DNA from 4 places in the Streptomyces sp. NBC_01012 genome. Region 1 is predicted to be linked to each of the others. Evidence: riboswitches for the same ligand, from Rfam matches in the RefSeq annotation. Region 1 holds a riboswitch; each other region holds the start of a gene.

The links. Region 1 has a riboswitch for cobalamin ahead of OG623_RS30455 (FecCD family ABC transporter permease). Riboswitches for the same ligand answer to the same signal wherever they lie in the genome.
Region 2: linked by a shared signal. The riboswitch ahead of OG623_RS02740 ((2Fe-2S) ferredoxin domain-containing protein) and the one ahead of OG623_RS30455 (FecCD family ABC transporter permease) in region 1 are both predicted to bind cobalamin.
Region 3: linked by a shared signal. The riboswitch ahead of OG623_RS27845 (cobalamin biosynthesis protein) and the one ahead of OG623_RS30455 (FecCD family ABC transporter permease) in region 1 are both predicted to bind cobalamin.
Region 4: linked by a shared signal. The riboswitch ahead of OG623_RS33170 (ABC transporter substrate-binding protein) and the one ahead of OG623_RS30455 (FecCD family ABC transporter permease) in region 1 are both predicted to bind cobalamin.

Annotation. Positions count from the first base shown of each region.
Region 1 is NZ_CP108688.1:6,804,506-6,811,857, reverse strand. Features, by position in the region: gene OG623_RS30465 (ABC transporter substrate-binding protein) at 1-971, opposite strand, end outside; gene OG623_RS30460 (ABC transporter ATP-binding protein) at 1,031-1,804, opposite strand; gene OG623_RS30455 (FecCD family ABC transporter permease) at 1,804-2,868, opposite strand; cobalamin riboswitch at 2,968-3,099, opposite strand; gene OG623_RS30450 (TetR/AcrR family transcriptional regulator) at 3,237-3,890, shown strand; gene OG623_RS30445 (ferredoxin) at 3,938-4,138, shown strand; gene OG623_RS30440 (NAD(P)/FAD-dependent oxidoreductase) at 4,135-5,349, shown strand; gene OG623_RS30435 (cytochrome P450) at 5,384-6,631, shown strand; gene OG623_RS30430 (molybdopterin-binding protein) at 6,656-7,057, shown strand; gene OG623_RS30425 (PucR family transcriptional regulator) at 7,079-7,352, opposite strand, start outside.
Region 2 is NZ_CP108688.1:620,535-627,886, reverse strand. Features, by position in the region: gene OG623_RS02760 (ABC transporter permease subunit) at 1-1,444, shown strand, start outside; gene OG623_RS02755 (ABC transporter ATP-binding protein) at 1,441-2,193, shown strand; gene OG623_RS02750 (FAD-binding protein) at 2,200-2,679, shown strand; gene OG623_RS02745 (hypothetical protein) at 2,603-4,156, opposite strand; cobalamin riboswitch at 4,416-4,539, shown strand; gene OG623_RS02740 ((2Fe-2S) ferredoxin domain-containing protein) at 4,678-5,028, shown strand; gene OG623_RS02735 ((2Fe-2S)-binding protein) at 5,058-5,711, shown strand; gene OG623_RS02730 (glutathione-independent formaldehyde dehydrogenase) at 5,879-7,024, opposite strand; gene OG623_RS02725 (hypothetical protein) at 7,119-7,256, opposite strand.
Region 3 is NZ_CP108688.1:6,195,091-6,202,442, reverse strand. Features, by position in the region: gene OG623_RS27870 (hypothetical protein) at 1-353, opposite strand, end outside; gene OG623_RS27865 (alpha/beta hydrolase) at 538-1,683, opposite strand; gene OG623_RS27860 (class II aldolase/adducin family protein) at 1,751-2,410, opposite strand; gene OG623_RS27855 (anion permease) at 2,620-3,864, shown strand; gene OG623_RS27850 (hypothetical protein) at 3,877-4,098, shown strand; cobalamin riboswitch at 4,249-4,378, shown strand; gene OG623_RS27845 (cobalamin biosynthesis protein) at 4,507-5,466, shown strand; gene OG623_RS27840 (cobyric acid synthase) at 5,463-7,076, shown strand; gene OG623_RS27835 (putative cobaltochelatase) at 7,073-7,352, shown strand, end outside.
Region 4 is NZ_CP108688.1:7,437,631-7,444,982, forward strand. Features, by position in the region: gene OG623_RS33155 (type B 50S ribosomal protein L31) at 122-385, shown strand; gene OG623_RS33160 (acyl-CoA dehydrogenase) at 496-2,346, shown strand; gene OG623_RS33165 (hypothetical protein) at 2,343-2,513, shown strand; cobalamin riboswitch at 2,596-2,783, shown strand; gene OG623_RS33170 (ABC transporter substrate-binding protein) at 2,814-3,881, shown strand; gene OG623_RS33175 (FecCD family ABC transporter permease) at 3,878-4,963, shown strand; gene OG623_RS33180 (ABC transporter ATP-binding protein) at 4,960-5,748, shown strand; gene OG623_RS33185 (PRC and DUF2382 domain-containing protein) at 5,906-6,919, opposite strand; gene OG623_RS33190 (adenosylcobinamide amidohydrolase) at 7,281-7,352, shown strand, end outside.

The sequences.
Region 1 (7,352 bases):
TTGCGGGGGCTCTCGACGAGGTCCACGTAGTCGAGGACCACGATCCGGTCGTTCTTGATCGCGGATACGCCGGCGAGCGGCTTGTAGGACTTCAGGAACGCCCGCTTCTGCTCCGCGGTGGTGTCCCCGTAGTTGTTGATCACGATGACCTCGGGGTCGCGCGCGATGACCGTCTCCCAGCCGACCGTGGTCCAGCTGTCCTTGAGGTCCTTCATGATGTGGTCGCCCCCGGCCTTGGTGATGATGTCGTGGGGGCCGGCGTAGGCGCCCGAGGTCAGGGGCTTGTCCTGCCCGTCGTCGTAGAGGAAGACACGCGGCCGGTCGGCGCCCTGGAGTGCCTTCGCCTGTGCGTCGGCCACCTGCTTGCGGAACGAGGCGATGAGCGCGTCGGCCCGGTCCTCGACGTCGAACATCCGGCCGAGGTTCTCCAGGTCGGTGTACAGCGCGTCGAGCGGTGCCATCACACCGCGGGCCTTGCCCTGTCCGTTGCGGCAGGACTCACTGAGCAGATACGAGTCGATGCCGACCCGCCGCAGCGCGGCGGGGGTGAAGCCGTCGCCCTCGCTGAAACCGTAGTTCCAGCCCGCGAAGACCAGATCGGCCCCTGCGTCCAGGACCAGCTCCTTGTTGATCTGCTTCTTCGACAGCCAGGTGGTCTTCGCGTAGCCGTCCTTCCAGGGCACGGACGTCAGATCGCCCTTGTCGTCGGGCATCACATAGCCGGCCATGTGGTCCTCGAGACCAAGGGCGAACATGATCTCGGTGATGCCGACATCGTTGGTGACCACATGCTGCGGGGCCTTGTCGTACGTCTTCTTCTCGCCGCAGTTGGTGACGGTCACCGGGTAGTGGCCGCCGGCCGCCCGGGCGCCGTCCTCCTTCCCGTTCTCCGGGGTGACCTCCGCCCCGCAGCCGGCGAGGGCGAGAGTGGCGGCGAGGGCGAGCGCGGCGGGGCGTACGGAGGGGCGCATGGCGGTGGAGGCTCCTTGGGGCGGTCGACGGGCGGAGGGGGGCACACGGAGAGGAGGGGTCACACGGAGGGGAGACGGTCGAAGAGCAGCTGCACCGCGCCGGTCTCGGGGTGCGGTACGCGATGCGCCCGTACGCAGAAGACCTCGGCCAGCAATTCGGGTGTGAGGACGTCGTGCGGTGCTCCCGAGGCGACGATCCGCCCGCCGTCGATGACATGGAGGGCGTCGCAGTGGAGTGCGGCGAGGTTGAGGTCGTGCAGCGCGGTGAGCACGGTCAGCCCGCTCCCCCGCACCAGCGACAGGACCTCCAGCTGCTGGGCGATGTCCAGGTGGTTGGTGGGTTCGTCGAGCACCAGCACCTGAGGCTGCTGGGCGAACGCGCGGGCGATCAGGACCCGTTGCTTCTCGCCTCCGGAGAGGGTGAGGAAACCGCGGTCGGCCAGATGGGCGGCCCCGACACCCTTGAGCGCGGCCTCGCACATCCTGCGGTCCTCGTCGGTGGTGCGGGCCACCGGCCCCTGGTGCGGCAGCCGGCCCATGGCCACGATCTCGGCGACGGTGAAGTCGAACTCCGGGACGACCTCCTGCGGAAGCGCGGCGATCCTGCGTGCGCTCTCCCTGGCCGTCATGGAGCGCAGATCCTCCCCGTCGATACGGACCGTGCCCGCGGAGGGGCTCAGAGCCCGGTAGACGCAGCGCAGCAGGGTCGACTTGCCGCTGCCGTTGGGTCCGACGAGGCCGACGAGCTGCCCGCTGCCCGCGCGCAGCGTGACGTCCTCCACCAGCCGCGCGCCGGCGAGCTCCACCGTGAGTGTGTCGATGTCGACGCGCATCAGGCGCCTCCGAAGGTGTAGGTGCGGCGGCGCATCAGCAGGATGAAGCACGGCACGCCGATGGCCGCGGTCACCACCCCCACGGGCAGTTCGGCGGGTGCGAGCACCACCCGCGACAGGATGTCCACCCAGATCAGCAGGACGGCGCCGGCCAGGGGTGCGACGGCCAGCAGGCGGCGGTGGTCCGCGCCGACCAGCATCCGCGCGGCGTGCGGGACCATCAGGCCCACGAAGCCGATCGCGCCGCTGACCGCGACGACGGCCCCGGTGACGGCGGCGGAGACGAGGAAGAGCTCCTTGCGCAGGCGCCCGGGGTCCACCCCCAGCGTGGCGGCGGTCTCGTCGCCCATGGCGAGGGCGTTCAGCCGGCGTGCCGACCAGGCGAGGTGGGCGAGGCCGCCGAGCACGGCACCCGCGGCGATCGGCACCGACGACCAGGTGGCCCCGCCCAGGCTGCCGAGCAGCCACATCATCGCGGACCGTGCCGCCTCGCCCCGCTCGGCGGCGAACACCATGAAGGTGGTCACGGCGGAGAAGCCGTAGTACATCGCAGTCCCGGTCAGCACGAGTCTGAGCGGTGTGAGGCCCCGGGGGGTCCTGGCGATCGCGTACACCAGCACCATGGCGAACAGCGCGGAGAGGAAGGCCGCCGAGGAGAGCGCCCAGACACCGAACGCGCCGAAGGCCCCGAAGATGAGCACGGCGTTGGCGCCGACGGCCGCTCCCGACGAGATGCCGAGGACGAACGGGTCGGCGAGCGCGTTGCGCACCATGGCCTGCACGGCGATGCCGACGGCCGACAGACCGGCCCCGACGACGGCGGCGAGCACGGAGCGCGGGAAGCGCAGCTCCCAGACGATGGTGTACGAGGAGACCTCGTCCGGTGTGATCCGCCCGCCCGTCAGCCCGGCCCACAGGTGGTGCAGCGTCTCGCCCCAGGTGAGCCCCGACGCCCCGATTCCCGCCCCGCAGGCCAGGGACAGCGGGAGCGCGACGCACAGGCCGGTCACGAGAAGGGGTAGGGAGACGCGCTGGGGCGGTATTCGGTCGGGGGGCGTGGCCACGGGCGGATCACTTTCGCCTCGGGCCGTGCCTACGTAATCCAAGGGGCGGCCCGGAGCGCGCGAGGCGCCTTGCGCAGCACCTCTCGCAGTCCACGGCGATCGACAGAGCTTCGCCACCGCGGGTGATCGGGCTTACGGGACCCTGTCGGGCTCCGCCTACCGTTGCGGGTCAGCGCCGGACTTCGACCGGACTTCCCCCACGAGGCGCATGCAGTTTAGAGCATCCGGACGGGCCGGCTCCCTGCGCATGATTCCGGCCGGTCACCCACCCAATTAAGTCAGTCGGTTGACTCAAATGCGGGGCGGTGTTCTAGTGATCAAGAGAAGGCGACTGATCAAGAGAGCGTGACGTCGAGGAGGAAGCCATCGTGAACAGAACCGAGCCTCGCACCGGCCGCGGCGCCGGCACACGCGAGGCCATCATGAAAGCGGCCGAGCGCCTCTACGCGGAGCACGGTCTTTCGGGCGTCTCCAACCGGCAGATCGGCGAGGCGGCGGGCCAGGGCAACACCACCGCCGTCAGTTACCACTTCGGGAGCAAGGCGACGCTCGTACGGGCCATCATGACCAGGCACGGCACCGAGGTCGACCTGATCCGCGCGCGATACGTCGAGGCCGCCGGCGACAGCACCGACCTGCGGGACTGGGTGCGCTGTCTGCTGCGCCCGGTGACCGACCACAACGCCGCCGTCGGCGCCCCCTCCTGGCACGCGCGTTTCTCCGTACAGGTGATGACCGACCCGCTGATGCGGACGCTGGTGGCGGACGAGTCCCTCACCCGCGACAGCCTGCGCCGCACCCTGAAGGGGCTCGGCACCTGCCTGCACCCCATCGTGCCGCCGGACATCCGCCCGGCGCGGGCCGAGATGGCCCGCCATCTGATCACCCACACCTGCGCGGAGCAGGAGCGCGCCCTGGCCGAGGAGCCGGCCGGTGCCGACGCGGCCTGGAAGCGCACCGCCGACGCGCTGGAGGACGCCCTGGTGGGGCTGCTCGCCGCGCCCACCACGCGCCGCCGATGACCACCGATGACCACCGAAAGCACGCCACGCATGAACAGGGAGAGCATATGAAGATCACTGTGGACGAGGAGAAGTGCTGCGGCGCCGGGCAGTGCGTGCTGATCGCACCCGAGGTGTTCGACCAGCGTGACGAGGACGGCATCGTCGTCCTCCTCGACCCGGCGCCGCCCGCCGAGCGGCACGAAGGGGTCCGCGAGTCCGCGGACATCTGCCCGGCCGCCGCCATCCAGCTCCACGAGGACGCGTGAGTACGCCGTCGGACGTACTCGTCGTCGGGGCCGGTGCCGCGGGTCTCGCCGTCGTCGAGAGCCTGCGCCGCAAGGGCTACAGCGGGCGCGTCACGCTGCTCGGCGAGGAGACCGGAGCACCGTACGACCGCCCGCCCCTGTCCAAGCAGGTGCTCGCGGGGACCTGGGAGGCCGAGCGCACGCACCTGCGCACCCGGGACGTACTGGACGCCCTGGACGCCGAGTTCGTCCTCGGTGAGCGTGCGTCGGCGTTCGACGCGGCGAGCCGTGCGGTGCGCACCGCGAGCGGGACCGAGCTGCGGGCGGAAGCCGTCGTCCTGGCCACGGGACTGCGTCCGCGCAGACTGCCGGGGCTGTCGGGCCCGGCGGGCGTGCATGTGCTGCGGACCCTCGACGACGCCGCGCGGCTGCGCACGGAGCTCCTGGAGGCCAGGCGTGCCGTGGTCGTCGGTGACGGGGTGCTCGGCGCCGAGATCGCCGCGACGGCCCGCCTCATGGGCATCGATGTGGCCCTCACCGGGCCGCAGGCAGCGCCGATGGAGACGCAGCTCGGCCGGTACGTCGCGGACCGGCTCGCCGCGCTGCACACCGAGCACGGGGTGCGGCTGCGCCCGGACACGCTGGTGGACGGTCTTGAGACGGCCGACGGGCGCGTCACCGGTGTCCGCGCGGCCGGCTCGGGGACCGTACCCGCCGATCTGGTCGTCTCGGCGGTCGGCAGCACTCCGGCCACCGAGTGGCTGCAGGGCAGCGGCCTGGTGCTCGACGACGGTGTGGTGTGCGACTCCCGCTGCCGCGCCGCCGACGGTGTCTACGCCACGGGAGACGTGGCCCGCTTCGACCACGAGGCACTGGGGCGGTCGGTGCGTCTGGAGAACCGTACGAACGCCACCGAGCAGGCCATGCTGGTCGCGGCGAACATCCTGGGCGACGACCGCCCCTACAGCCCGCTCCCCTACTTCTGGACCGACCAGCTCGGCGTGAAGATCCAGGTGTACGGGGTGCCCACGCCCACCGCCACCGCGCACATCGTCGAAGGCGGCCCGGAGCAGGGCCGTTTCGTCGCCCGGTACACCGACGACGACGGCCCCGTCGCGGTCCTCGGCTGGAACATGCCCAAACAGGCCCGTCAGCACCGCGGGGACCTGCTCGCCCGGTACACCGCCGCGCCCCGGCCGGAGTCCGCGGTCGTCACCCCCGTGACCGGCTGATCCTCGCATCACCCCACCCCCACTGGAGACGAGCATGACGAGCACATCCCCCGCCACCGGTACGAGCACCCCCGGCATCGCCGACATCCCCGACTTCCCCCCGGCGCGCTCCTCGCAGTGCCCCTTCGCCCCCTCCCCCGAGATGCGGGCCCTGACCGAGCACGGCCCGCTCACCCAGGTCCGTTCCTGGGGCGACAGCACTCCCTGGGCCGTGACCGGCCACGCCGAGCAGAAGGCACTGCTGTCCGACCCGCGGCTGAGCGTGGAGTTCACCCGTCCCGGCTTCCCCAGCCCCGTGGACCCGACGCACGCCCATGCCGGCAGCACGGATCTGAGCTTCGTCGGCATGGACGACCCCGAGCACGCCCGGCTGCGCCGCATGATCAGCGGCGCCTTCACCATCAAGCGGGTCGAGGCCATGCGCCCCCGGGTGCAGGAGATGGCCGACGACTTCATCGACGCGATGCTCGCGGGGCCGGGGCAGGCCGACCTCGTCCAGGATCTCGCCCTGCCGATCCCCTCCCTGGTCATCTCCGAGATGCTCGGAGTCCCTTACGAGGACCACGCGTTCTTCCAGACCAACAGCAAGGTCATCGTCTCCGCGGTCGCTACCTCCGAGGAGCGCGCCACCGCCCACACCAACCTCGCCACCTACCTCGACGAGCTGGTCGGCCGCAAGCTCACCGAGCCGGGCGACGATCTGCTCTCCAGCCTCTGCACCCAGATCGAGGCCGGCGAGCTCACCCGCCGCGAGGCCGCCACGATGGGTGTGCTGCTCCTCCTCGGCGGTCACGAGACCACCGCGAACATGATCAGCCTGGGCACGCTCCTGCTCCTTCAGCACCCGGAGCAGCTCGCCGTGATCCGCGACACGGACGACCCCGCCGTCATCCGTGGCGCCGTCGAGGAACTCCTGCGCTATCTCTCCATCGTCCATCTGGGCCGCCGCCGCACCGCGACGGAGGACATCGAGGTCGCCGGTCGCACCATCCGTGCCGGTGAGGGCGTCATCCTTCTCGGCGAACTCGCCAACCGGGACCCCTCGGTCTTCCCCGAGCCCGACCGGCTCGACATCACCCGTAACGCCCGTCACCACCAGGCGTTCGGCGCCGGGGCCCATCACTGCGTCGGCCAGCCCCTGGCCCGCATGGAACTCCAGGTCCTCTATCCCACCCTCTTCCGCCGTATCCCGACCCTCCGCCCCGTGGAGGAGCTCGACACGATCGCCTTCAAGTACGACGCCATCATCTACGGGCTGCACTCCCTGCCCGTCACCTGGTGACCGCTCGGCGCTAGAGTTCCGGGCGTGCCCTCGTACAGCATTGGCCAGGCCGCGGAGCTGCTGGCCGTGAGTCCGGAAACCGTTCGCCGCTGGGCGGACGGTGGTCACCTCACGATGGACCGCGGCGGGTCGGGGAACCGGATGATCGACGGGGTCAGCCTGGCGGGCTTCGCCACGGAGCGGGCCGAGGGTCTGCACCCCGTGCCCGGCGAGATCCTGACCTCGGTGCGCAATTCCTTCGCCGGCATCGTCACCGCCGTGACGGCCGACGACGTCGTGGCCCAGGTGGAGATCCAGTCGGGACCCCACCGGCTGGTGTCGCTCGTCAGCCGCGAGTCCGTGGACGAACTCGGCCTCGAGGTGGGGGTCCTGGCGACGGCACGGGTCAAGTCGACGAACGTGCACATCGACCGGCCGCGGCCCTGAGGCTGAACGCTCCCGACGCGGTCAGCGGCACAGCAGCGCCGCCCAGAGGTCGAGTTTGTGTTCGAGGCGGGACAGGTCGCGGCCGGTGAGCGTCTCGATGCGCCGGACGCGGTAGTGGACCGTGTTGACGTGCAGATGAAGGGCTTCGGCGGTGCGCGCCCAGGAGCCGTTGTGCGCGAGGAAGACCTCGAGGGTTTCCAGGAGCATCCGCTGCGAGGGGCTCTCGGCGTCGAGCAGGGGGCCCAGGGACCGGACGCTGTAGACCTCACGTACGGCCCTGGGCACCCCGGCGAGC
Region 2 (7,352 bases), 6.2 Mb from region 1:
GATCACCGGGGGAGCGGACGGCATCTCCGGCATCCCCGTGCCGCCGCTCCTCGGGATCGATCTCGCCGACGAGTACCTCTACTACTACCTGGAGATCGTGGTCTTCGGACTCGCGCTCGCCTTCGGTACCTTCGTCGTGCGGACCCGTCTCGGACGCAGACTCCGTGCCATGCGGGACGACGCCCTGGCGGCAGGTGCCATGGGTGCGGAGATCCCCCTCCTCCGGATGACCGCCTTCCTGCTCGCCAGCGTGTACGGAGGCGTGGCCGGCATTCTCTACGCCGGTCTCATCCGCTACGTCGCCCCCGAGACCTTCAGTCTCACCAACATGTTCCTCCTGCTGGCCATGGTCATCATCGGGGGCCGACGCAGCCTCATCGGCTGTGTCGTGGGCGCCGTGGGCCTTGTACTGATCCGTGAGGCACTCGTCGACTTCGCGGTCTACGCGCAGCTCGGCTACGGCATCGTCGTCGTCCTCATGGTGGTCTTCGCCCCCACCGGCCTGGCCGGTGTCCCGGAGCGGATCCGGCAGGCCGTCCGCCGGCGCAGGAAGAACGACGAGATACGGGCCGCCGAGCTCGGACCCTATCTGCCTGACGCCGCTCCCGGCGACCGGACGCACGACAGCGAGGCGGACGACGGTCCTGCCCTGGAGATCAGCCACGTCACCAAGCGGTTCGGGGCGCTGGCAGCGCTCGACGACGTCACCCTCACCGTGCGGCACGGCGAGATCCGGGGCATCGTCGGTCCGAACGGTTCGGGCAAGACGACTCTGTTCAACGTCATCAGCGGCCTCTACCGGCCCACCGACGGCCGCGTGGTGGCATCGGGCCGGGACGTCAGCAGGGCACGGCCATACCGGCTCTCCCTCTGGGGGATGGCGCGGACGTTCCAGAACCTGCGCCTGTTCTCCCAGATGACGGTCCGCGAGAACATCCTCGTCGTCCTCGACCGGTCCCGCACCACCACGGTCTGGCAGTACGCCCTGTGGCCCGTCGGTGTCCTCACCGAGGAACGCCGCCTGCACGCGGCGGCGGACCGCATCCTGAAGGCGTACGGGCTCACCTCCTTCGCTGACGCCCACCCGCAGTCGCTCCCGTACGGCATCCAGCGGCGGATCGAGATCGCGAGGGCCATGGCGGGAAGGCCTCGCCTGCTTCTCCTGGACGAGCCGGCGGCCGGCCTGAACGGTGAGGAGGTCGGCCAGCTCTCGGCGATCGTGCGCTCCATCCGCGACCAGGGCGTCACAGTCGTGCTCATCGAACACAACATGGGACTCGTCATGTCCCTGTGCGAACGGATCACCGTGCTGGCCGCAGGCGCTGTGATCGCGGAGGGGACACCGGCCGAAGTGGCGGCGACCCCTGAGGTCATCGAGGCGTACCTCGGCGACTCCGCATCGGCCGACATCCCCGTTCCCACCGCACAGGAGATACCGCGATGACGACGAAGACCGGCGGGCCCGCCGCACCCGAATCCGACACCGATCACCTGGCCGTGACCGACCTGACCGTCCACTACGGCGGAGTCTGCGCTGTCAGGTCGGTGGCCCTGAGCGTCGCACCCGGTGAATCCATGGGCATCATCGGCTCCAACGGCGCCGGCAAGACATCCACCCTCAAGGCGCTCATGGGGCACATCCCGCGCACGAGCGGCCGGATCACCCTCGGCGCCACCGACCTCAGCACCGTACGAGCCCGTGACATGGTCCGTCACGGCGTGGGCTACGTGCCGGAGGGCCGCCATGTGTTCTCCGGGCTCTCCGTCGAGAAGAACCTCCTGCTCGGCGCCTACCACCGGTCGTGGAAGGGCGAGACCCAGGACACCCTCGCCCATGTGTACGACCTCTTCCCCATCCTGCGGGACTTCCGTAACCGTGCGGCCGGGGACCTCTCCGGCGGCCAGCAGCAGATGCTGGCCATCGGCCGGGCACTCATGTCCAGGCCCAGGCTCCTGCTGCTCGACGAACCCTCGATGGGCCTCTCGCCGAAACTCATCGAGAACGTACTGGAGATCCTTGTACGCCTGCGTGGCGAGGGGCTCGGGATCCTCCTGGTCGAGCAGAACGCCAAGCTGACGTTCGGAGTGACCAGCCACTGCCTCGTCATGGAGAACGGCTCCATCGCCATGGCGGGCACGTCCGAGGAGCTCGCCCACGACGAGCGGGTCCGGCAGATCTACCTCGGACTGTGAGCACAGATGTACGTCAGGCCGTCCGGCGGCGACGACGCCCTGTGGTTCCCGAGCTCCGTCGGCCGTCGCCGGGACGGTTCCACCGTGGTCTTCCCCCACATCTGGGACCGGGCCAAGCCGGGCATCGTCGCTGTCAACGCCGCGGGACGCCGGTTCGTGGACGAGCCGGTCTCCTACGACCGCTTCGTTCGGGCCATGTATGCCGAGCACGCATCCGTACCGACGATCCCGGCGTGGCTGGTCACCGACGCGCGAACGCTGGCCGCGTACGGACTCGGCGTGGTCCGCCCACACACTCCACGCTTCCTACTCGAACGGCATCTGCGATCCGGCTACCTGCGCACCGGCACGTCCGTGCGCCGTCTCGCGGCCGCGCTCGCTCACCCGGCCCGAGTGACCGTCACCCGGGTCACGGCTTGGCGTACTTCAGTGGGCGCACGTACAGGTCGCCCTGGATGGCCCAGAGCTTCGCCTTGCGCATCGTGATCCTCAGCGCGTAGAAGGAATCGCGATCGAGGTTCATCACGGATGATTTCTCCCACGTAAGCTGATGCCATCCGTTGCTGAGCTCACGGAGCCGGCTGCTGTCGGCTTCGAAGCCGCGTTGGATCACGGTCCCTGCCTGGTCCATCAGGTCCACATCGAGCCACCCGCCGTCTTCGATGTCGATGAGCAACTCGATGTTCTCGCCGAAGAAATTGAGTCCCTGTGTGGTGAGCGAGGACGGCGCGTTTCCGCTACGGCTCCCGTAGCAGGCGAACTTGTCCTTCCTGATGTATCCCCGGCCGAGTGCGGACTCGCGCCAACCGGTGTGTGGGCCCTTTCCGCCCATGTAGTAGAAGTACATCTTGTCGTCGATTTCCACGGGGGTCGAGGAGAAGATGACGCTGCTGTCGAAGTCTCCGCGCGGGTACTTCCCCATGCCCTTGCCGTGTGGGATGAACGTGCTGTCATCGAGAGCGACGTCGTTCCACTCGGTGAGGTTGGTGGACCACTGCAGTGCCAGGTCGACGGTGTCGTGGTACGGAAGAGTGGTGTCGCCGTCCCGGTACAGCGAGGCGAGCCCGAGGTAGAGGTCGCCGTACTCGAAGACCGGCATCGAGTAGATCTGCGAGTCGAACCCGTTGCCCCGGTGGACCTCGACCGGTTTCGACCAGTTGATGAAATCCTTGGACCGCGACATGGCGGATACCCGGATATTGCTGTCCCACAGGCGTGTGATCAGGACGTACTCATCTGTACGCGAGTCGCGGAAGACCAGGTTGTGGCAGTCCGCTCCTGGAGAAGGGCTGTTGGCAGGCCAGGGCTTCAAATCGCTGAAGTGAATGCCGTCGGACGAGAATGCCACGCACAGCGAGGTTCCGCCGGCTTCGCGCAGCGTGATCAGCTTGTACCGACGGGTGGGGTCGGGGTCTGCGGGGTCATGGAGGACGGATGTGCCCTGAACGTTTTCGAACAGGATGTTGTTGTCCTTGCTGCCTTCGAAACCGACCAGGCCCAACATGGGCTTCGTCCAGTGCACACCGTCAATGGACTCCGCGTAACAACACCCGGTTTTTCTGTCGGCGATGACGTAGTCCTGTCCGCGTCTTTTCTCCGGAGGAGTGTTGAGTGATGCGGGGTCGCGGAGGAAGAGTGTGTAGTAGCAGCGGAACTTCTTGTGATCGGCATCCCAGAAGACGTTCGGGTATCCATTGTCGAAGCGCGGCTCCCACGGCAACCTGGGATGCTCGAATATCCCTTCCCTGAACAGGGGGTTGTGCTTCTCGTCCTTGACGAAACCGCCCATCTCGATCCGGCAGTTCGCCATTCCCTGGTGACCGTTCCAGAGGCCGGTGTCGAAGGCGAAGTACTTGTGCGGCCGGCTCGTCGGATCGGCCGGTCGTGATCTGCCGGCCGTGGGGGCGGCCGACGGACTCGCCGTCGCCGGTTCCGCCGCGGCGAGGATGCCCGCGGCGCCCATCGCCGTCGTGGCCAGGCCTCCGACCACTACGCCCCGCCTGGTGACTCCGCTGAAGGGTTCGTCGCTCATGCGCTCTCCTCGGCTTGGCACAAACTCATTGAACCGGACAGCAGACGTAAGATGTCTGCTGTTTGGTGGTCAGGCTCGCAGTGGCCGACATGGAGTGCAAGACCCTGGCGCCCACTTTGTGGATGCCGTCGACCGGCGGGCCCGGCACCGGCAGGATGCGATGATGGCTGCGACAGGGCGACGGCGGTCCGAGGAAGCCGGTGAGAATCCGGCGCGGTCCCGCCACTGTGATCGGCGAGCGGATCCCGGCAACTCCACCACCCCGCAGGGGCGGGAAGGACGGGACGAGTGGTGACCCGAGAGCCAGGAGACTCACGCGGTCGCCTCCTCGATGGACGCCGGGGCGGATCTCCCCGGAGAGAGGGCGGTTCAGCGTGCCTGAGAAGCCGGACGAAGGAACCTTGGCCGAGGCCGAGGCCGAGGCCGAGGGGACAGGGGCGGCGGCCGGCCAGGTGCCGTGCCGGATCGTCGTGTGCCGTGACTGTTGCTGCGGCACCGCCAAGGTGAGCGGAATCGATCACGCCGCGCAGACGGCACGTCTACGCTCCGAGGCACCCGTACGTGTCTCCGAATGCCTCGACGTGTGCGACCAAGCCAACGTTGTCGTGGTGCAACCCTCCTCCGCCGGCCGGGCAGCCGGCGCCAGGCCGGTGTGGCTGGGGCTCGTCAACGATCCCCGAGCCACCGAGGACATAGTGGACTGGGTGCGCGCCGGCGGTCCTGGCATCGCCCCCAAGCCCGAGATTCTCGACCTGTACGCCTGCCTGCCGCCCGGCGCCGCGCGGTCTCCGAGAGTCCCGTGAAGGATTCCGTTCGGGCACCCGGGGCGGTCGTGGCAGAGGCCCTGGACGATGTGGCGGCCATCGGGGGCTTCTTCGCCCTGCGCGTCGGAGGGGATGACGAGGGCTGGTGTCCCGTGGACCACTTCTACAGCCATGGCTTCGCCGACCTGTCCACCGCCGTTGCCGCCCGATACCGCACCACCGAGCTCCGCGTCGGAGTCTCCATCGCGCACCTGGGGTACGCCGCCCGTCTCTGGTCGCCCGTGCTGGCCTGCGTGCTGCTGCACGGAATCGTGCCGGACCTGAGAGCGTTGCAGCGCGCCGACGACAGCTCGGAACTCAGGCTGCCCGAGCCCGCCGGCTGGTATGCCGACTCGCTGTCCGACCGTACGGGCAGCCTGTACGCCGAGGTGATGCGGCACCTCGACGGCCTGCGCGCCGGCTTGCACGTCAAGGTCGCTCCGCGCCTGCTGTACGGGAACGCCGCGTCCGCGTTGGCCGGATCAGGCGGCGTGCTGCTCTCCGCCCACCCACATCTGCGTGCTCCGCTCGGCGAACTCCTCACGGATCTGCTCGGCAGGGGACAGCTCGCCGGTACGGGGCAGTTGACCGGGCCGGACCTGGCTTTCCGCCGTCGCAGCTGCTGCCTCTACTACCGCACTCCGAGCGGCACGACATGCGGGGACTGCTGTTTCGCGGGCTGAGACGAGACGGGGCACCCCCTCGGGGGTGGCGCTCTCCGTCCCGAAGGTCGCTTTCACATCTGCCGCCTCCCGCGCCGGCCGTCCCCGGCCCCGGCCGAGGGCCGGTGTGCACGGCCTGCATCGCGGGACGTCGGCCGTGCACCGGCTCGGCGCATCGGGGGTCGGGATCAGGCGGCCTTCAGGCCGGGCTTGAGCACGACCTTCGAGTACCCGTCCTCGCGCTTGTCGAACCGCTGGTAGGCGTCCTGGGCATCCTCCAGCGGCAGCCGCTTGGAGACGACGAAGCTCGGCTCGGCGCGGCCGGCGACGATGAGGTCGCGCAGCTGCTGGTTGTAGGCCTTGACGTTCGCCTGGCCGGTCGCCATCCGCAGCCCCTTCTCCCAGAACTTGCCGACGTTGAACAGCAGTCGGCCGTGCGCGGCGTCCTCGTTCGGCGCGCCGGGATCGGAGGGCACGTAGAGGCCGACCACCCCGAGCATCCCGGTGGCCCGGACGCTCTGGACGAGGGTGTTGAGCACGACCGCCGGCTGTTCCTCGCCCTCCTGCACGGTGGCCTGGTATCCGACGGCGTCGATGCCCTTGTCGGCACCGGCCCCGTCGGTCAGCTCGATGATCTGCTCGGCCGCGTCGACCTTGCTGTAGTCGACGGGCACCGCGCCGATCTGCTCGGCCAGTGCCAGGCGGCTCGGCACCTTGTCGACGCTGAACACCTTCGACGCCCCTCGCAGAACCGCGGAGTAGGCGGCCATCAGCCCGACGGGACCGGCGCCGGAGACCACCACCGTCTCGCCCGGGCTGACCTGCGCCAGCTCCGTGGCGTGGTACCCGGTGGGGAAGATGTCGGCGAGCATCGCGAAGTCGTCCTCGTGCTCGGTGCCGGGCGGCAGTCGCAGGCAGTTGAAGTCGGCGAACGGCACACGCAGGTACTCCGCCTGCCCGCCGGTGTACGGGCCCATCGACACATAGCCGTAGGCGCCCCCGGCGAAGCCGGGGTTGACGGTCAGACAGAAGGCGGTGCGGCCGGCCAGACAGTTCCTGCAGAAGCCGCAGGCGACATTGAACGGCATGCTCACCCGGTCACCCGGCTTGACACCGGCAACGCCCGGTCCGACCTCCTCGACGATCCCCATGTTCTCGTGCCCGAAGACGATCCCGGCCTCCGCCGCGGTCCGACCCTCGTACATGTGCAGGTCGGAGCCGCAGATAGCGGTCGACGTGACCCGGACCAGGGCGTCGTTGGGGTCCAGGATGCGGGGGTCGTCGACCTCTTCGACGGCGACTTCGTACGGTTCCTTGTAGACGACGGCCTTCACCATGCGCTCCTCTCCACCGAGTCGGCAGCGACGCGAGGTTCCCGCCGTCCCACCAGCTCAGCCGATCGGCCGGCCAATGGCCGGACACTTCGCTTCAAGGGGTCGACACCGGGCGGCTCTCGTCCCGGCGGACCATCTGCGCGACCTCGATCCGCTTGACCTCGATCCGCTTGACCTCGGTTCGCTCGACCTCGATCCGCGCGACCTTTCGAGGACTCGACTTCTCTCCCACCGTGCCACACATCCCTCCGGACGTCGTGACGGAGACGGCCGGTGGCCCACTCCGTCGTCACGGCCTGAGCCGTGCGGAGTGGGCCACCGTGTGGGC
Region 3 (7,352 bases), 610 kb from region 1:
GACCAGGCGTCGAAGAGCGCGACCCAGCCACGGAGCACCGCGGAATCGTCGCGGTCCCAGGCGCGCAGCCGCCAGCCGGGGCGGGCGGTGTCGCCGTGCAGCTCGATGAGGCCGGCCAGTCTGGCCCGGTCCCATCCGGCCAGCACCTGGACCGGGGACAGTTCGAGCGCGGCCGAGGCCCGTTCGAGTGCCTGGGCCGCGAGCGGGACGGTGCCCGGGCTCGTGCCGTTCGCCGCCCAGTGGGCGATCCGTACGGAGTCGGCCAGTACGGCCCTGGCCTGGCGTGCCAGTTCCGCCGGGGGCGGTGTGCCCTCGGGCGGCCGGGGGGCCGGCCTGGTGCGCCGGGTCGTCACGGCCTTGCGGGCGGTCGCCTGGGGTCGCGGGCGGACAAGTCGCAGCCTGGAGTCGCGCGGGGTACGGGACGTCACGGGAGCAGTCTTGCCTCTGACGGGCCGAAAGCCCAAACGGAGGCCGTGTCACCGCCGTTCGCAGGGCCTCGGAGCCGGGGCACCAACCGGGCGGTTCCGGGCCATCAGCTCACATCAGGGGCGTGAGGAAGCGCCGGAGTGCCTCTTCGTAATCGGCCGGATCCGCATTCCACATCGCCGCATGCGGAGCATCGGCCACGGGGTGCAGGGTCACCAGGTCGGGGCGGCGCGCGGCGAGCTCCTGGGACGGCTGCCAGGGCGCCAGGGTGTCGTCGGGGCCGTGCACGACGAGGGTGGGGGTGTGCAGGGCCGTCGGCACCGAGGTGCGCAGGAGCGGCGCTCCGTGCAGCCCTGTCTGGCCCTGGGCGGCCCGGACGGCGAGGGGCAGCAGCGCGGCGGGGACACCCCGGGCCGAGGCGAGGGCGCGCAGGGTGGTCCGCCAGTCCAGGACCGGGGAGTCCAGGACGAGTCCGCTGATGCGGTCGCGCAGCGCGGAGTTGACGGCCGCGTGCAGTGCCATCGATGCGCCGGTCGACCAGCCGTACAGGATGACGTTCTCCGCGCCGTAGCGCACGGCGTAGCGGATGGCGGCGTCGAGGTCGCGCCATTCGGACTCGCCGAGGTGGCCGAGACCGTCCGGGGAGCGCGGGGCGCCCGCATCGCCCCGGTAGGCCAGGTCGAGCACGGGGAACTGCTGGGCGTGCAGGAAATCCATCACGTTCATGGGGTGGTCCCTGCTGGTGCCGAGGCCGTGCACCGTGATCACCCAGGTGGTGCGCACGGCGGGCACGAACCAGCCGGGCAGGACACCGAGTTCGCCGGGGATCTCGATCTCCTTGTGCGCGAGGCCGAGTGCGGCGAGCGGATCGCCTCGGTGGATCTCCGGGGTGAGGCGGACCCGGGTGCCCGGCTTCAGGCTGCCGAGGTTCACGCGTTCGAGCCGGCGTACGACGGTGTCGGCCGAGGTCGGGGAGTCGTCGGGTGACTGTTCGACCACCGGGCCCACCACCGCGTGGACGCCCCGGCCGGTCAGGCCGTACGTGCCGGGGCGCAGCGCGGGGAAGGAGCGGGTCAGGGTGATCCGGCCGGCCGCTGTGGCGTGCACGGTGAGACGGCGGTCGCCGGGGAAGGGCCGTGGCGAGGGCGAGGGCGCCCCGAGGGCGGCGTCGCTGGCGTAGCGGCCGGCGGCGACCGCTGCCGCGCCGACGCCGAGGATCGAGGTTGCGGCCACTGCCGCCGCTGTTGCCGGGCGCACGGCTTCAGTGTCCTGGGCCGCGGCGGCCCGTGCCAGTGGGTGGCGGCCGTACGGGCGGGGCCGGGGCTCAGCCGGGCTGACCGTAGCCCTTGAGGGCGTCCTGTACGTCGCGGAGCTGGGCAGGGGTGAGGAGGTTCGGCCGGTGTCCGGGCACGGAGCTCGCGGTGAGCCAGAGCCTGCACATCCATTCGAGCTGGGCGGTGCGGTCGTAGGCCTCGTCGAGGGTGGCGCCGTAGGTGACGGTGCCGTGGTTCTGCAGCAGGCAGCCGGTGCGGTCGCGCAGGGCGGCGAGCATGTGGTCGGCGAGCTCCCGCGTCCCGTAGCGCGCGTAGGGGGCGGTGCGGACGGGGCCGCCTAGCAGGGCTGCGGCGTAGTGGACGAGCGGCACCTCGGGGACGAGGGTGGAGACCGCCGTGGCGTGCACGGCGTGGGTGTGGACGACGGCGGTGGCGTCGGTGCCCCGGTAGACGGCCAGGTGGAGCGGGAGTTCGCTGGTCGGGACCAGGTCGCCGAGCACCTGGCGCCCTTCGAGGTCGACGCCGACGGCGTCCTCGGGGCCCAGCCGGTCGTAGGGCACGCCGCTGGGCGTGACCAGGACGATCTCGCCGACCCTGGCCGACACGTTGCCCGAGGTGCCGACGACCAGGCCGTCCGCCGCCGTCCGCCGGGCCGTCGCGACGACACCGTCCCACGCCTGCCCGATCGCGTCCGCGCTCACGTCACTCATGCGGCGATCGTAGGGTCTGCCGCCCGGGTGATCGATGTCTCCCAGGGAGGGCCGGGCCGGGGCCCCGGAGGCCCTGCCGCCCCTCGCACACACAAGCGGAACGGGCGTACGCGGTTGGGGTCACCGTGCCGCCCTGCCCAGTTCATCTTCCGTTCACCCAGGTTGCTTACGTTCCACCTGCCACTGACGTCGAACGATTGCCTGGGTAAATGGAACACATCACGCTGCTGCTCGCGATCGTGATCGTGACGGCTCTCGTGTTCGATTTCACGAACGGTTTCCACGACACCGCCAACGCGATGGCCACCACCATCTCGACCGGCGCACTCAAGCCCAAGACAGCGGTGGCCATGTCCGCCGTTCTCAACCTCGTCGGCGCGTTCCTGTCGGTGGAGGTCGCCAAGACGATCTCCGGCGGGATCATCAATGAGAACGGCCTCAGAACCGAGGTCATCTTCGCGGCGCTCGTCGGCGCGATCCTGTGGAATCTGCTGACCTGGCTGGTCGGCCTGCCCTCCAGTTCCTCCCACGCACTCTTCGGCGGCCTCATCGGCGCCGCGGTCATGTCGGCCGGCTGGTCCTCGATCAACGGCGGCACCGTCGTCACGAAGGTCCTGCTGCCCGCCGTCGCCGCGCCCGTCGTGGCCGGTGTCGCCGCGCTGCTCGCCACGAAGCTGACGTACCGCATCAACCGGAACATCACCGACGAGGCGCAGCTGAAGTCGACCGCCAAGGGGTACCGCGCCGGCCAGATAGCCTCGGCCGGTCTCGTCTCGCTCGCCCACGGCACCAACGACGCGCAGAAGACCATGGGCATCATCACCCTGGCCCTGGTCACCGGCGGGGTCCTCTCCCCCGGTTCCAACCCGCCCGTCTGGGTCATCACCTGCGCGGGTATCGCCATCGCGATGGGCACCTACCTCGGCGGCTGGCGCATCATCCGCACCATGGGCAGCGGCCTGACCGAGCTGCGTCCGCCGCAGGGCTTCGCCGCCCAGACCAGCGCGGCCACGGTCATCCTGGCCTCCTCGCACCTCGGCTTCTCGCTCTCCACCACGCAGTCCTGCTCCGGCGCCGTCATGGGCGCCGGACTCGGACGCAAGGGGGGCACGGTCCGCTGGTCCACCGCCACCCGGATGTTCGTCGCCTGGGGGCTCACGCTGCCGGCCGCAGGACTGGTCGGCGCGGGTGCCGAGTTCCTGACCAAGCAGGGCCCCTGGGGCGTCACGGCGGTCGCCGTCCTGCTCGTCGCGGGCTCGGGTGCCATCTGGACGCTGTCGCGCCGCAAGCCGGTCGACCACACCAACGTGACGGTGGGCGCGGAGCCCGCGGGCGTCGTCACCACCGCCGTCGCCGCGGTCAGCCCGCCGCCCGCCGGTACCGCCGTACCGGACCTCAAGACCACCATCCCGGCCCCCACGGCCGGTACCCCGGCCGACCCGGCCACGGTGTAAGGACACAACCGCATGAACATCGACTGGGCAGCTCTCGCCACCGTCTTCGGCGTCAGTCTCGTGGTCACCGTCGCACTGGTCGGCCTCTTCACCCTCGGCGTCACCGGTCTGGCCCGGCGGACGCCGACGGCGCAGGGCGGCGGGGCCGGCGTCCTGACGCGCACCGGCGCGTACGCCTGCTTCGGGCTGTGCCTGGCGGCCGTCGCGTACGGGATCTATCTGATCGTCGCCTGACCTCGGATCGGGCAGGGCACCGGGCCGGACACACCGCACGTGTGTCCGGCCCGGTGTGCGTCTCAGCACACTGAAGCCTCGCAGGTCAACGGCAGGTTGACTGGCGTTCGCGGGGCGTGGTGGACTGCCGGAGCCGTTTACGGCGACAGGAGAGGAAGCCGGTGCGAATCCGGCGCGGTCCCGCCACTGTCACCGGGGAGCAGCCTCCATTCGGAAGTCACGGTCCGCCATCGCGGGCTGGAAGGCCGGAGGAACTGCGGATCCGGAAGCCAGGAGACTCTCGTCGCCGGTCACGTCGAACCAGGGCGCGGACCCTGAGTGAGGACATACGCCATGTCTGGCTGCCCTGCGTCGGTCGGCGCACCACCTGCTGCCCCGAAGCTCCAAGGCGCGACGGCCGGCTGAGCGGTGCGAGCCGACCGCGTCTTCGCGTACGGCGCCACCGCCGGTCTGATCGGCGATCTGCTGCTCGGTGATCCCAGGCGGGGCCATCCGGTCGCCGCCTTCGGGCGTGCGGCGGCGGGCGTCGAGAACCGGCTGTGGCGCGATCACCGTGGCTGGGGCGCCCTGCACACGCTCGTCTGCGCCGGTGGCGCCACGGGCGCCGCGGCGCTGGCCGCCCGTGCCGTGCGCGACCGTCCGGCTGCCGCGGTCGCGCTGACCGCCGCCGCCACCTGGTCCGTCGTCGGGGGCACCTCGCTGGGCCGCGAGGCCCGTGCCATCGCCGGTGCGCTGGCCGCCGGGGACATCGAGCGCGCCCGGGAGCTGCTGCCGCATCTGTGCGGACGTGATCCGCAGTCGCTGGACGGGCCCGGCATCGCCCGCGCCGTGGTGGAGTCCGTCGCCGAGAACACCTCCGACGCCGTCGTGGGCGCCCTGGTGTGGGGTGCGCTCGGCGGGGTGCCGGGTCTTGTCGCCTTCCGCGCCGTCAACACCCTGGACGCGATGGTCGGGCACAAGTCCCCACGTCACCGGCGCTACGGCTGGGCGTCCGCCCGGCTCGACGACGTGGCCGGCTGGCCGGGGGCCCGGCTCACCGCCGCGCTCGCCGTGGCCGCGGGCGGGCGGGCGCGCGAGGCCGTACGGGCCTGGCGGGCCGACGCGGGCCGCCATCCCAGCCCGAACGCGGGCCCGGTGGAGGCCTCGTTCGCGGGGGCGCTCGGCGTACGGCTCGGCGGCACGCTGGCGTACGGCGGGCGGGTCGAGCACCGGCCGGTGCTGGGCGGCGCGACGGGCCGGGACGTACGGACCACGGACATCGAACGCGCGGTGCGGCTGTCGCGCCGGGTGAGTGTGCTGGCCCTCGCCGTGTGTGCGGCGGGGCGCTCGGCCATGGGACGGAGAGCCATGGGACGGAGAGCCACATGAGCGGCGGGCTGCTGGTCGCGGGGACCACGTCGGACGCGGGCAAGAGCGTCGTCACCGCCGGGATCTGCCGGTGGCTGGTGCGCCGGGGGGTGAAGGTCGCGCCCTTCAAGGCGCAGAACATGTCGCTGAACTCCTTCGTCACCCGCGAGGGTGCGGAGATCGGCCGCGCCCAGGCGATGCAGGCGCAGGCCGCCAGGGTGGAGCCGTCGGCGCTGATGAACCCGGTGCTGCTCAAGCCGGGCGGCGACCGGTCGAGCCAGGTCGTCCTGATGGGGAAGCCGGTCGGCGAGATGAGTGCGCGCGGCTACCACGGGGGGCGGCAGGAGGCGCTGCTGGGCACGGTCGTGGACTGTCTGGAGCAGCTGCGGGGCACGTATGACGCCGTGATCTGCGAGGGGGCGGGCAGTCCTGCCGAGATCAATCTGCGGCGTACGGACATCGTGAACATGGGCATCGCGCGGGCCGCGCGCTTTCCCGTGCTGGTGGTCGGCGACATCGACCGGGGCGGCGTCTTCGCCTCCTTCTTCGGTACGACGGCGCTGCTGAGCCCCGAGGACCAGTCGCTGGTCGCCGGATACCTCGTCAACAAGTTCCGCGGCGACGTGTCGCTGCTGGAGCCGGGGCTCGACATGCTGCTCGGGCTCACGGGGCGTCGTACGTACGGGGTGCTGCCGTATACCCACGGTCTGGGCATCGACGAGGAGGACGGGATGGGGGTCCCCCCTGCTCGAACGCAGCTGAGAGCTCGGGGGAGGGTGTCGACGCGCGGCACCGTGCGGGAGTCGGCCGTGGCGCCGCCGCACGGCGAGGACGTCCTGCGGGTCGCCGTGTGCGCGGTGCCGCTGATGTCGAACTTCACCGATGTGGACGCGCTGGCGGCCGAGCCGGGTGTGGTGGTGCGGTTCGTGGACCGGGCGGACGAACTCGCCGACGCGGACCTCGTCGTCGTGCCCGGGACACGGGGCACCGTGAAGGCTCTGGCGTGGCTGCGCGAGCGGGGACTCGCCGACGCGCTGCGGCGGCGGGCCGCCGAGGGGCGCCCTGTGCTGGGGATCTGCGGCGGGTTCCAGGTGCTGGGCGAGCGCATCGAGGACGAGGTGGAGTCGCGTGCCGGGGTGGTCGACGCGCTCGGGCTGCTGCCGGTGCGGGTCCGCTTCGGCCGGGAGAAGGTGCTCGGCCGGCCCGTCGGTTCGGCGCTCGGGGAGCCGGTGGAGGGGTACGAGATCCATCACGGGGTCGCCGAGGTGAGCGGCGGTGAGCCGTTCCTCGACGGGTGCCGGGTGGGCTCGGTCTGGGGGACGCACTGGCACGGCTCGCTGGAGAGCGACGGGTTCCGGCGGGCGTTCCTGAGCGAGGTCGCGCGCGCCTCGGGGCGGCGGTTCACCGCGGCGCCCGACACGAGCTTCGGGGCGCTGCGGGAGGAGCAGCTGGACCGGCTGGGGGATCTGATCGAGGAGCACGCGGACACGGACGCGTTGTGGCGGCTGATCGAGGGCGGTGCGCCGGCGGGGCTGCCGTTCATCGCGCCGGGTGCGCCGGAGGCGGGCCTGTCGCCCCGGACGGACCCGCGTATTGGCACTGATTTTTCTGCGAACGAGGAGGCCCTGTGAGTACGCCCTATCCCTTCACCGCCATCGTCGGGCAGGACGATCTACGGCTCGGGCTCCTGCTCAACGCCGTCAGTCCCGCCGTCGGCGGGGTCCTGGTCCGTGGGGAGAAGGGGACCGCGAAGTCCACCGCCGTACGGGCGCTGGCCGCGCTCATGCCCGAGGTGGAGGCCGTGCCGGGGTGTCGCTTCTCGTGCGACCCGGCGGCGCCCGATCCGGCGTGCCCCGACGGGCCCCACGAGGCGGGTACGGGCGTGTCGCGTCCGGCGCGGACCGTGG
Region 4 (7,352 bases), 630 kb from region 1:
TCGATGACGGCACCGGCTGATATCTCTGCTCCGTACGGACGTCCCGGATCGCGCGGGGGTGTGCACCTGGTGAGGCTGGCGGGAGCCGGGACGTGAGATCCCCGTACCTCCAGGAGCAGAGATGCAGCAGGACAAGCACCCGTCGTACCGTCCCGTGGTCTTCCGTGACCGTTCCGCCGGGTACGCCTTTCTGACCCGGTCCACCGCGTCGAGCGAGCAGACGATCGACTGGGACGACGGCAACAGCTACCCGGTCATCGATGTGGAGATCTCCGCCGAGAGCCACCCGTTCTTCACGGGCAGGGCCAGGGTGGTCGACACCGAGGGACAGGTCGCCAAATTCGAACGGCGCTACGGCGACGAGGGCAAGGGTGACGCCGGTTGAGCCGGGGGCCGTTCAGGGCGGTGTGCCGCGCCGGGTCCCGGCATATGTCGCCCTGACCGGCCGGCGTGCCCAGCGGTGTCCTCGCCCCCCTCACGGTCGTTGATTTCTTCATGACCGTGACCCTGACCGACACCGTCCCACCGTCCACCACCGAACTGCTGACCGGCGTCCTCCTCGGTCCGGAATTCCGCCGCGAGCACGGATTCTGGCAGCGGCTGATCAGCACAGAACCGTTCCGCCGCCCCGCCGGCGGAACACCCGAGGAGCGGCTGGAACTCGCCTACGACCGGTTGCGGGTCCTCAACCTCTCCCTGGACAGCGGAGCGCGTCTGGCCGCCGATCCGCGCGCGCTGGCCGCCCTGCACGCCTGGCTCGGTCCGGTGGACCCCGCGCTGACCACCGTGGCGGGCATCCACTACAACCTCTTCCTCGGCAGTCTCCTGGACCACGACCGCACCGGCCGCCGTGATCTGTCGGACTATCTGACGATGCGGCGCATCGGCACCTTCCTCTGTACGGAGGTGGCGCACGGCAACAACGCGGCCGCGATGGAGACCACCGCGACGTACGACCGTGAGCGGGACGGCTTCGTCCTCAACACCCCGAACCCGGGCGCGCAGAAGTTCATGCCCAACACGAGCCCGGCGGGCGGGGCGAAGTCCGGCCTGGTCGCCGCCCGCCTGGTGGCCGACGGATCCGACCACGGGGTGCGCCTCTTCCTGGTGCACCTCACCGACGACGTACGGGCGCTGCCCGGGGTCCGGGTGCGGCGGCTGCCCGCCCGGATGGGCAGCCCCGTCGACCACTGCCTGACCTCGTTCGACCGGCTCTTCGTGGCGCGGGACGCCCTGCTGGGAGACGGCGACGAGGGCGAAACCCCGGGCGGCTTCAGAACCGGTCCCGGGGACAGACGACGGCGCTTCCTCGCCTCGATCGGGCGGGTGACCCCCGGCCGCATCTCGATGAGCGCCTGCGCGGCGGGCTCGGCCAGGGCGACCCTGGCGGTCGCCGTGCGCTACGGCGGGCACCGGATGATCTCCGGGACCCGTGGCGCACCGCCGGTGCCGGTCAGCGCCCACCGGACCCACCACGGACCGCTCGCCTCCGCCATGGCCACGGTCTTCGCCATGAGCCTGCTCCACCGGCGGGCCCAGGAGCGGTGGGAGGCCCGCACGGACGAGGACGGGCGGGCAGAGGCGGGCATTCTCGTCGATGTCGCCAAGGCGTGGATCACCTGGCGGGCCCGTGACGTCATCGTCGAGAGCCGTGAACGCTGCGGCGCGCAGGCGCTGCTGGAGAACAACGGTATGACCGAACTCGTCACAGGCGTGGAGGGGGCCATCACCGCGGAGGGCGACAACATCGCGCTGTACGCCAAGGCGGCGGCCGACATGCTCTTCGCCGCCGAGCCGGGCCGCGACGACGTCCAGGACCCCGCCCCGGAGCCGGGTGAGCTGAGCGACCCGCGCTTCCTGGGCCGGCTCATGGCGGCCGTCCAGGACATCTGGTTCGCCCGGGCCAGGGCCCGCGCGACGCGCGCGCCCGACGCGGACACACTCGGACGCTGGAACGCGGCCTCGGGCCCGGCCCTGCGCGGGGTCGAGGCCCATGCGTACCGGCAGGCCGCCGAGGCCTACGCCGAGGCGCGCGCGGCGCTGCCCGCGGGGGAGGCCAGGGACCGCGTCGGGGAGCTGGAGCGGCTGTTCGCCGTCGAGTGGGTGTCCCGCAACAGCGGCGATCTGCTGTCCGCCGGTCTCCTGAGCCGCGCTCAGGTGGACGCACTCCCGGAGGCCGCCGAGGAACTCCTCGCGGCGGTCGCCGCGCACGCCCCCGAGCTGGCCGACGCCTTCGCCCTGCCCGAGAAGCTGCTCGCGGACTGGCCGATCGCGGGACCGGGCTACGCGGACGCGTACGACGACCCCCGGGGCCCCTGGCACACCGGCCGGGCGAACACCCGATGAGCGCCCCACGCAGGGTGCGGCCGGTGTGCGGCCGCCTGGGCGAGCGGCTGGAGACCCTGGGCCTGCGCGCCGTCCTGCTGGCCTACTGGGGTACGGCGTCCGTGCTCTCGCGCCGGTGCGGGAAGCCGCACAGGGACGGAGGCGAATCGGTTCACCCCAAGCGCTGAACCGCCCGACGGGCGCCCGGCCCGGAGCCGGCGGCGCCCGTCGGCCGTACCGCCGAGGGCCCGGGGCCGTCGGCGCGCCACGTGATAGCTTGCGGATGCCAGTCACACTCCACGTGGAGTCAGGGAATCCGGTGCGAATCCGGAGCTGACGCGCAGCGGTGAGGGGAACGGGCGGGGCCACGGCCACTGGGGCACCTCAGGGTGCACCGGGAAGGCGCTCCGCCCGGACGAACCCGAGTCCGAAGACCTGCTGGCACCCGCTTCCGCACCGGGAAGCGGCCCTTGTAACGGGCTTCGCGCATGAGCCCAGAGAACGCCGAGGATTCCGTGCTCCCCATAGTCAGCGCCGTACGCCGCACAGCCCTGCTCACCGCCGCGCTCGCCCTCCTGGCAGCCTGTGGCCCGGGCGGCGGCTCATCCGACGGGGCCGCGGGTGCCGCCGCCGGCTTCCCCGTGACGCTGAAGAACTGCGGCCGTACGGTCACCGTCGACGCCGCACCCCGTCGCGCCGTCTCCCTGAACCAGGGATCGACGGAGATCCTGCTCTCCCTCGGCCTCGCCGACCGGCTCGCCGGAACCGCGACCTGGACGGACCCGGTGATGAAGGGGCTGGAGAAGGACGAAGCCACCGTGCCCCGCCTCGCCGAGAACCAGCCCTCCTCCGAGAGAGTCCTCGCCGAGGAACCCGACTTCGTCAGCGCCTCGTTCGAATCCATCCTCGGCAAGGGCGGCGTCGCGACACGCGATCAGTTCGATGATCTCGGCGTACCGAGCTACCTCTCACCCGCCGACTGCGCGGGCAAGGACAACAGCGGCGGCGGCGACGGTTCCCGCTCCGAGCCCCTGGCCATGGACCGCGTCTACGACGAAGTGCGCGATCTGGCCAAGGTGTTCGGCGTCCCGGAGCGCGGTGAGAAGCTGGTGGCCGGCCTCCAGGACCGGGTCGACGAGGCGACCGCGGACATCGACGCGTCCGGCACCACCCTGCTCTACTGGTTCGCCAACGCCGAAGCCCCCTACCTCGCGGGCTGTTGCGGCGCACCCGGCATCATCACGCGGGAGCTCGGCGCGAAGAACGTCTTCGACGACTCGCACGAGGAATGGCCCCAGATCAACTGGGAGACGGTCGCCGACCGTGACCCCGACGTGCTGGTCATCGGCGACCTGACCCGCGAGTCGGAGACGGCCGAGAGCGCCCGGAAGAAGATCGAGTTCCTGGAGTCCAACCCCGCCACGAAGAACATGACCGCCGTCCGGCACAAGCGCTACGTCCTGCTCAGCGGCCAGGCCATGAACCCGACCATCAGGACCGTGGAGGGCGTGGAGCGCGTCGCGGCCGGACTGCGTTCCTTCGGACTCGCGGGGTGACGAAGACCGAACAGGTCCCCGGCGCACGCGAGGAGCGGCCGTCGGCGACACCGCCCGCGGGAAGGGCCCGGATCCTGGGCGAGGGGCTGCTGTGGACCGCGGGGACCGTCCTGCTGCTCCTGTCCGTCGCGGTCGCCGTCACGATCGGACCCGCCCGCATCTCCGTCCCTGACGTCTGGTCGGCGGTGGCCTCGCACCTCGGCATCGGCGAGGGGCGGCTCACCCCGATCCGGGACGGCATCATCTGGAACCTGCGCATGCCCCGCACCCTGCTCGCCGCCGTGTGCGGGGCCGGGCTCGCGGTGTGCGGCACCGTGATGCAGTCGCTGCTGCGCAACCCGCTCGCCGACCCGTTCGTCCTCGGCGTCTCCTCCGGGGCGTCCACCGGCGCGGTCGTGGTGGTCGTCCTGGGCGTGGGCGGAGGAGCGGTGTCGGTCCCGGGCGGTGCCTTCGTCGGCGCCCTGTGCTCGTTCGCCCTGGTCCTGATCCTCAGCCACACGCTCGGCGGATCCACCGACCGGGTCGTCCTCTCCGGGGTCGCGGCCATGCAGCTCTTCTCCGCGATCACCTCCTTCGTCGTGATGACCGCGGCCGACGCGGAGCAGACCAGAGGGGTGCTCTTCTGGCTGCTCGGCTCACTGAGCGGGGTCGGCTGGACCGATGTGTGGATGTGCTCCGCCGTGCTGGCGGTGACCCTGCTGATCTGCCTCGGGCACGCCCGCACACTCGACGCCTTCGCCTTCGGCCAGGACGCCGCGGCCGCCCTCGGGGTACATGTCGCTCGCACCCGGATCGTGCTGCTGTGCACCACCGCTCTGCTGGCCGCGGCCCTCGTCAGCTCCGCGGGCGCCATCGGGTTCGTCGGCCTCGTCCTGCCGCACGCCGCCAGGGCACTGGCCGGGTCGGGGCACCGGAGGCTGCTGCCGGTGACCGCGCTCGCCGGAGCTGTCTTCCTGGTCTGGGTCGACACGCTGGCCAGGACCGTACTCGACCCCCAGGAGGTCCCGGTCGGTGTGGTCACCTCTCTCATCGGGGTGCCCGTCTTCGTCCTGGTCCTCCACCGCACACGGAGGAGCGCGTGAACCGGACCGTCACCCCCGGCGACGGCCTGCGCGCCGCGCGGGTCACCAGGCAGGCCGGCGGAAGGATCGTCCTCGACGGGGTGAGCATCGCCCCGCCACCCGGCGCGACCGTCGGGCTCCTGGGGCCGAACGGCTCCGGCAAGACGACGCTGCTACGGGTGATGGCCGGCGTGCTCGCCCCCGGTGCGGGCGTCGTCACGCTCGACGGCCGTACGCTCGCCGAAACAGGCCGCAGAGGTGTGGCCCGCCGCGTGGCCGTCGTCGACCAGCACGCGGTCACACAGGTCGACCTGAACGTGCTGGACGTCGTACGCCTCGGCCGCATCCCGCACCGGCGTGCCTGGTCGTCGCCGGGGCCGGAGGACGAGGAGGCGGTGCGCGAGGCCCTTGCGCGCACCGGACTCGCCGACCGGGCCGCCCAGTCCTGGCACACCCTGTCCGGCGGGGAGCGCCAGCGTGTGCAGATCGCCCGTGCCCTGGCCCAGCAGCCACGCGAACTCCTGCTGGACGAACCCACCAACCACCTGGACATCCAGCACCAGTTGGAGCTGCTCTCCCTGGTCACCACGCTGCCCCTCACCGCGGTGATCGCGCTGCACGACCTCAATCTGGCGGCGATGTTCTGCGACCGGGTCACCGTCATGAAGGACGGCCGGGTGGTCGCGGGCGGGACGCCGTCGGAGGTGATCACCGAGGAACTGATCGCCGATGTCTACCGGGTGCGCGCCGTGGTGACGCCGGAAGGCCCCGACGGGCGCCCCTCGGTGCGGTTCCTGCCGGGGTGAGCGAAGACGGGGCGGACGTACGGCGAAAAGGCGGACGTACGAATAAAGAGCGGACCTACGGCGAAAGAGCGGACCTACGACGGAAGGGCGGGCCCGTGAACCACCCGGGTCCGCCCCTCGCTACTGTCGCGCGGCCTTTCGCCGCTGGGTGAGGGGGTCAGCGACGACGTCCCTGGCCGAACTCGCCGCCCATGTCCTTGTCGCTGCCCATGTCGTCCTTGCCGTCCGCGTAGTCGATCTTCTCCTTGCGGAGCTCGGCGGAGACTTCCTTCTGCTCGGTGACCTTGCTGGTTTCGAGGCGGACCCGTTCCACCGGGACCGACTCCTTGCGGACGGTGGCTCGTTCGGCGTGCAGGGTGACCTCGACGTCCTGTTCGCCGAGATCGTTCGTCCCCTTCACACCCGTGGCCTTCTCGCCCGGCTGCAGAGGCTCGCGTACGACGCGCACCTCGTCGTGGGACACCGGCACCGTCCGCGTGACGTTTTCGGTCACGACGTACTTGTGCAGGCGTGCCGTTCCGCTCTCGTACTCCTCCGTACCGACCTGGAGCTGCTCCTCGGACCGGAGCATCTCCTCGCCGCCGGCACCGGCGGCGGACCGCTCGGCTCCGGCTCCGGCGAGCGGGCGGGACGTCGTGGAGGCCGTGTCGCGGTGCTTGCCCGTGCCGGCACCCGTGGTGCCCGCGCCGGCGGTGGTGCCGGTGGCCTTCGCCTGGCCGCCGGAGGTCGTACGGGCGGTGCCGGCTGCTCCGGCCGCACCCGCCGCACCCGCGGCGCCCGCGGCACCCATGGCTCCCGTTCCGGTCCCGGACGTCGTGCGCGCGTCGCCGCCCGCACCGCCGGTGGCCTTCCTGGTCATCCCGTAGTGCCGGTAGAGCTCCTCCTCCTCCGATACGGACAGATGCGCGTCGGCGTCCACCCGGGGGGCGTCCTTGACGCGGTCCTTCGGATGCGAGACGTGCAGGTCGGAGCCCACCCGGCGGGCTCCGGCCAGCGGTACGAAGCTCTCCTTCATCCCGAACATGCCGGTCTTGACCGTGATCCAGTCGGGCTTGCCGGTGTCGTCGTCGACGTACACCCGCCCCACTGTGCCGACTTTCTCCCCGTCACTGTCGTAGACGGTCAGACCGTCGAGTTCTCCGGAATCCGTGAAACCGTCAGCGGCTCCCATGGCCGATTCCTCCTCGCCCGGGCGCGTCCTGTGGGTGGGTCCAGCAGGGGAGGCGCGTCCGGATTCCATCGCGCCTCACCCGGATGGACGGTGCAACTTCCCGGCTCGACCGGCGAGCGGCCCAGGACATCGGAGAGGGGCGGTGGCCCCGTTCCACGCGGGTATCCGCCCCGCGAGCCCATTACGCCATTCGAGTGAGCCGGGGTCCGGACGGGGCGGCCGGGGCGCACCGGCCCGCCCGTATGATCGACGCGCTGCCGCCGACCGTCGGCAGGCCTGTCACGGGGGGTGCGCCATCGGATCCGTAAGCACGCGTCTGCCCCGGCAGCGCGGCGAGCTGCTGGCCCGCCAGGAGGACGGCATCGGGCTGCACCACCTGGTGTGGCGGCTCGGACCCGGCTGGCGGGTGTGCAGCAGCGCCGTGCTCGGCGGC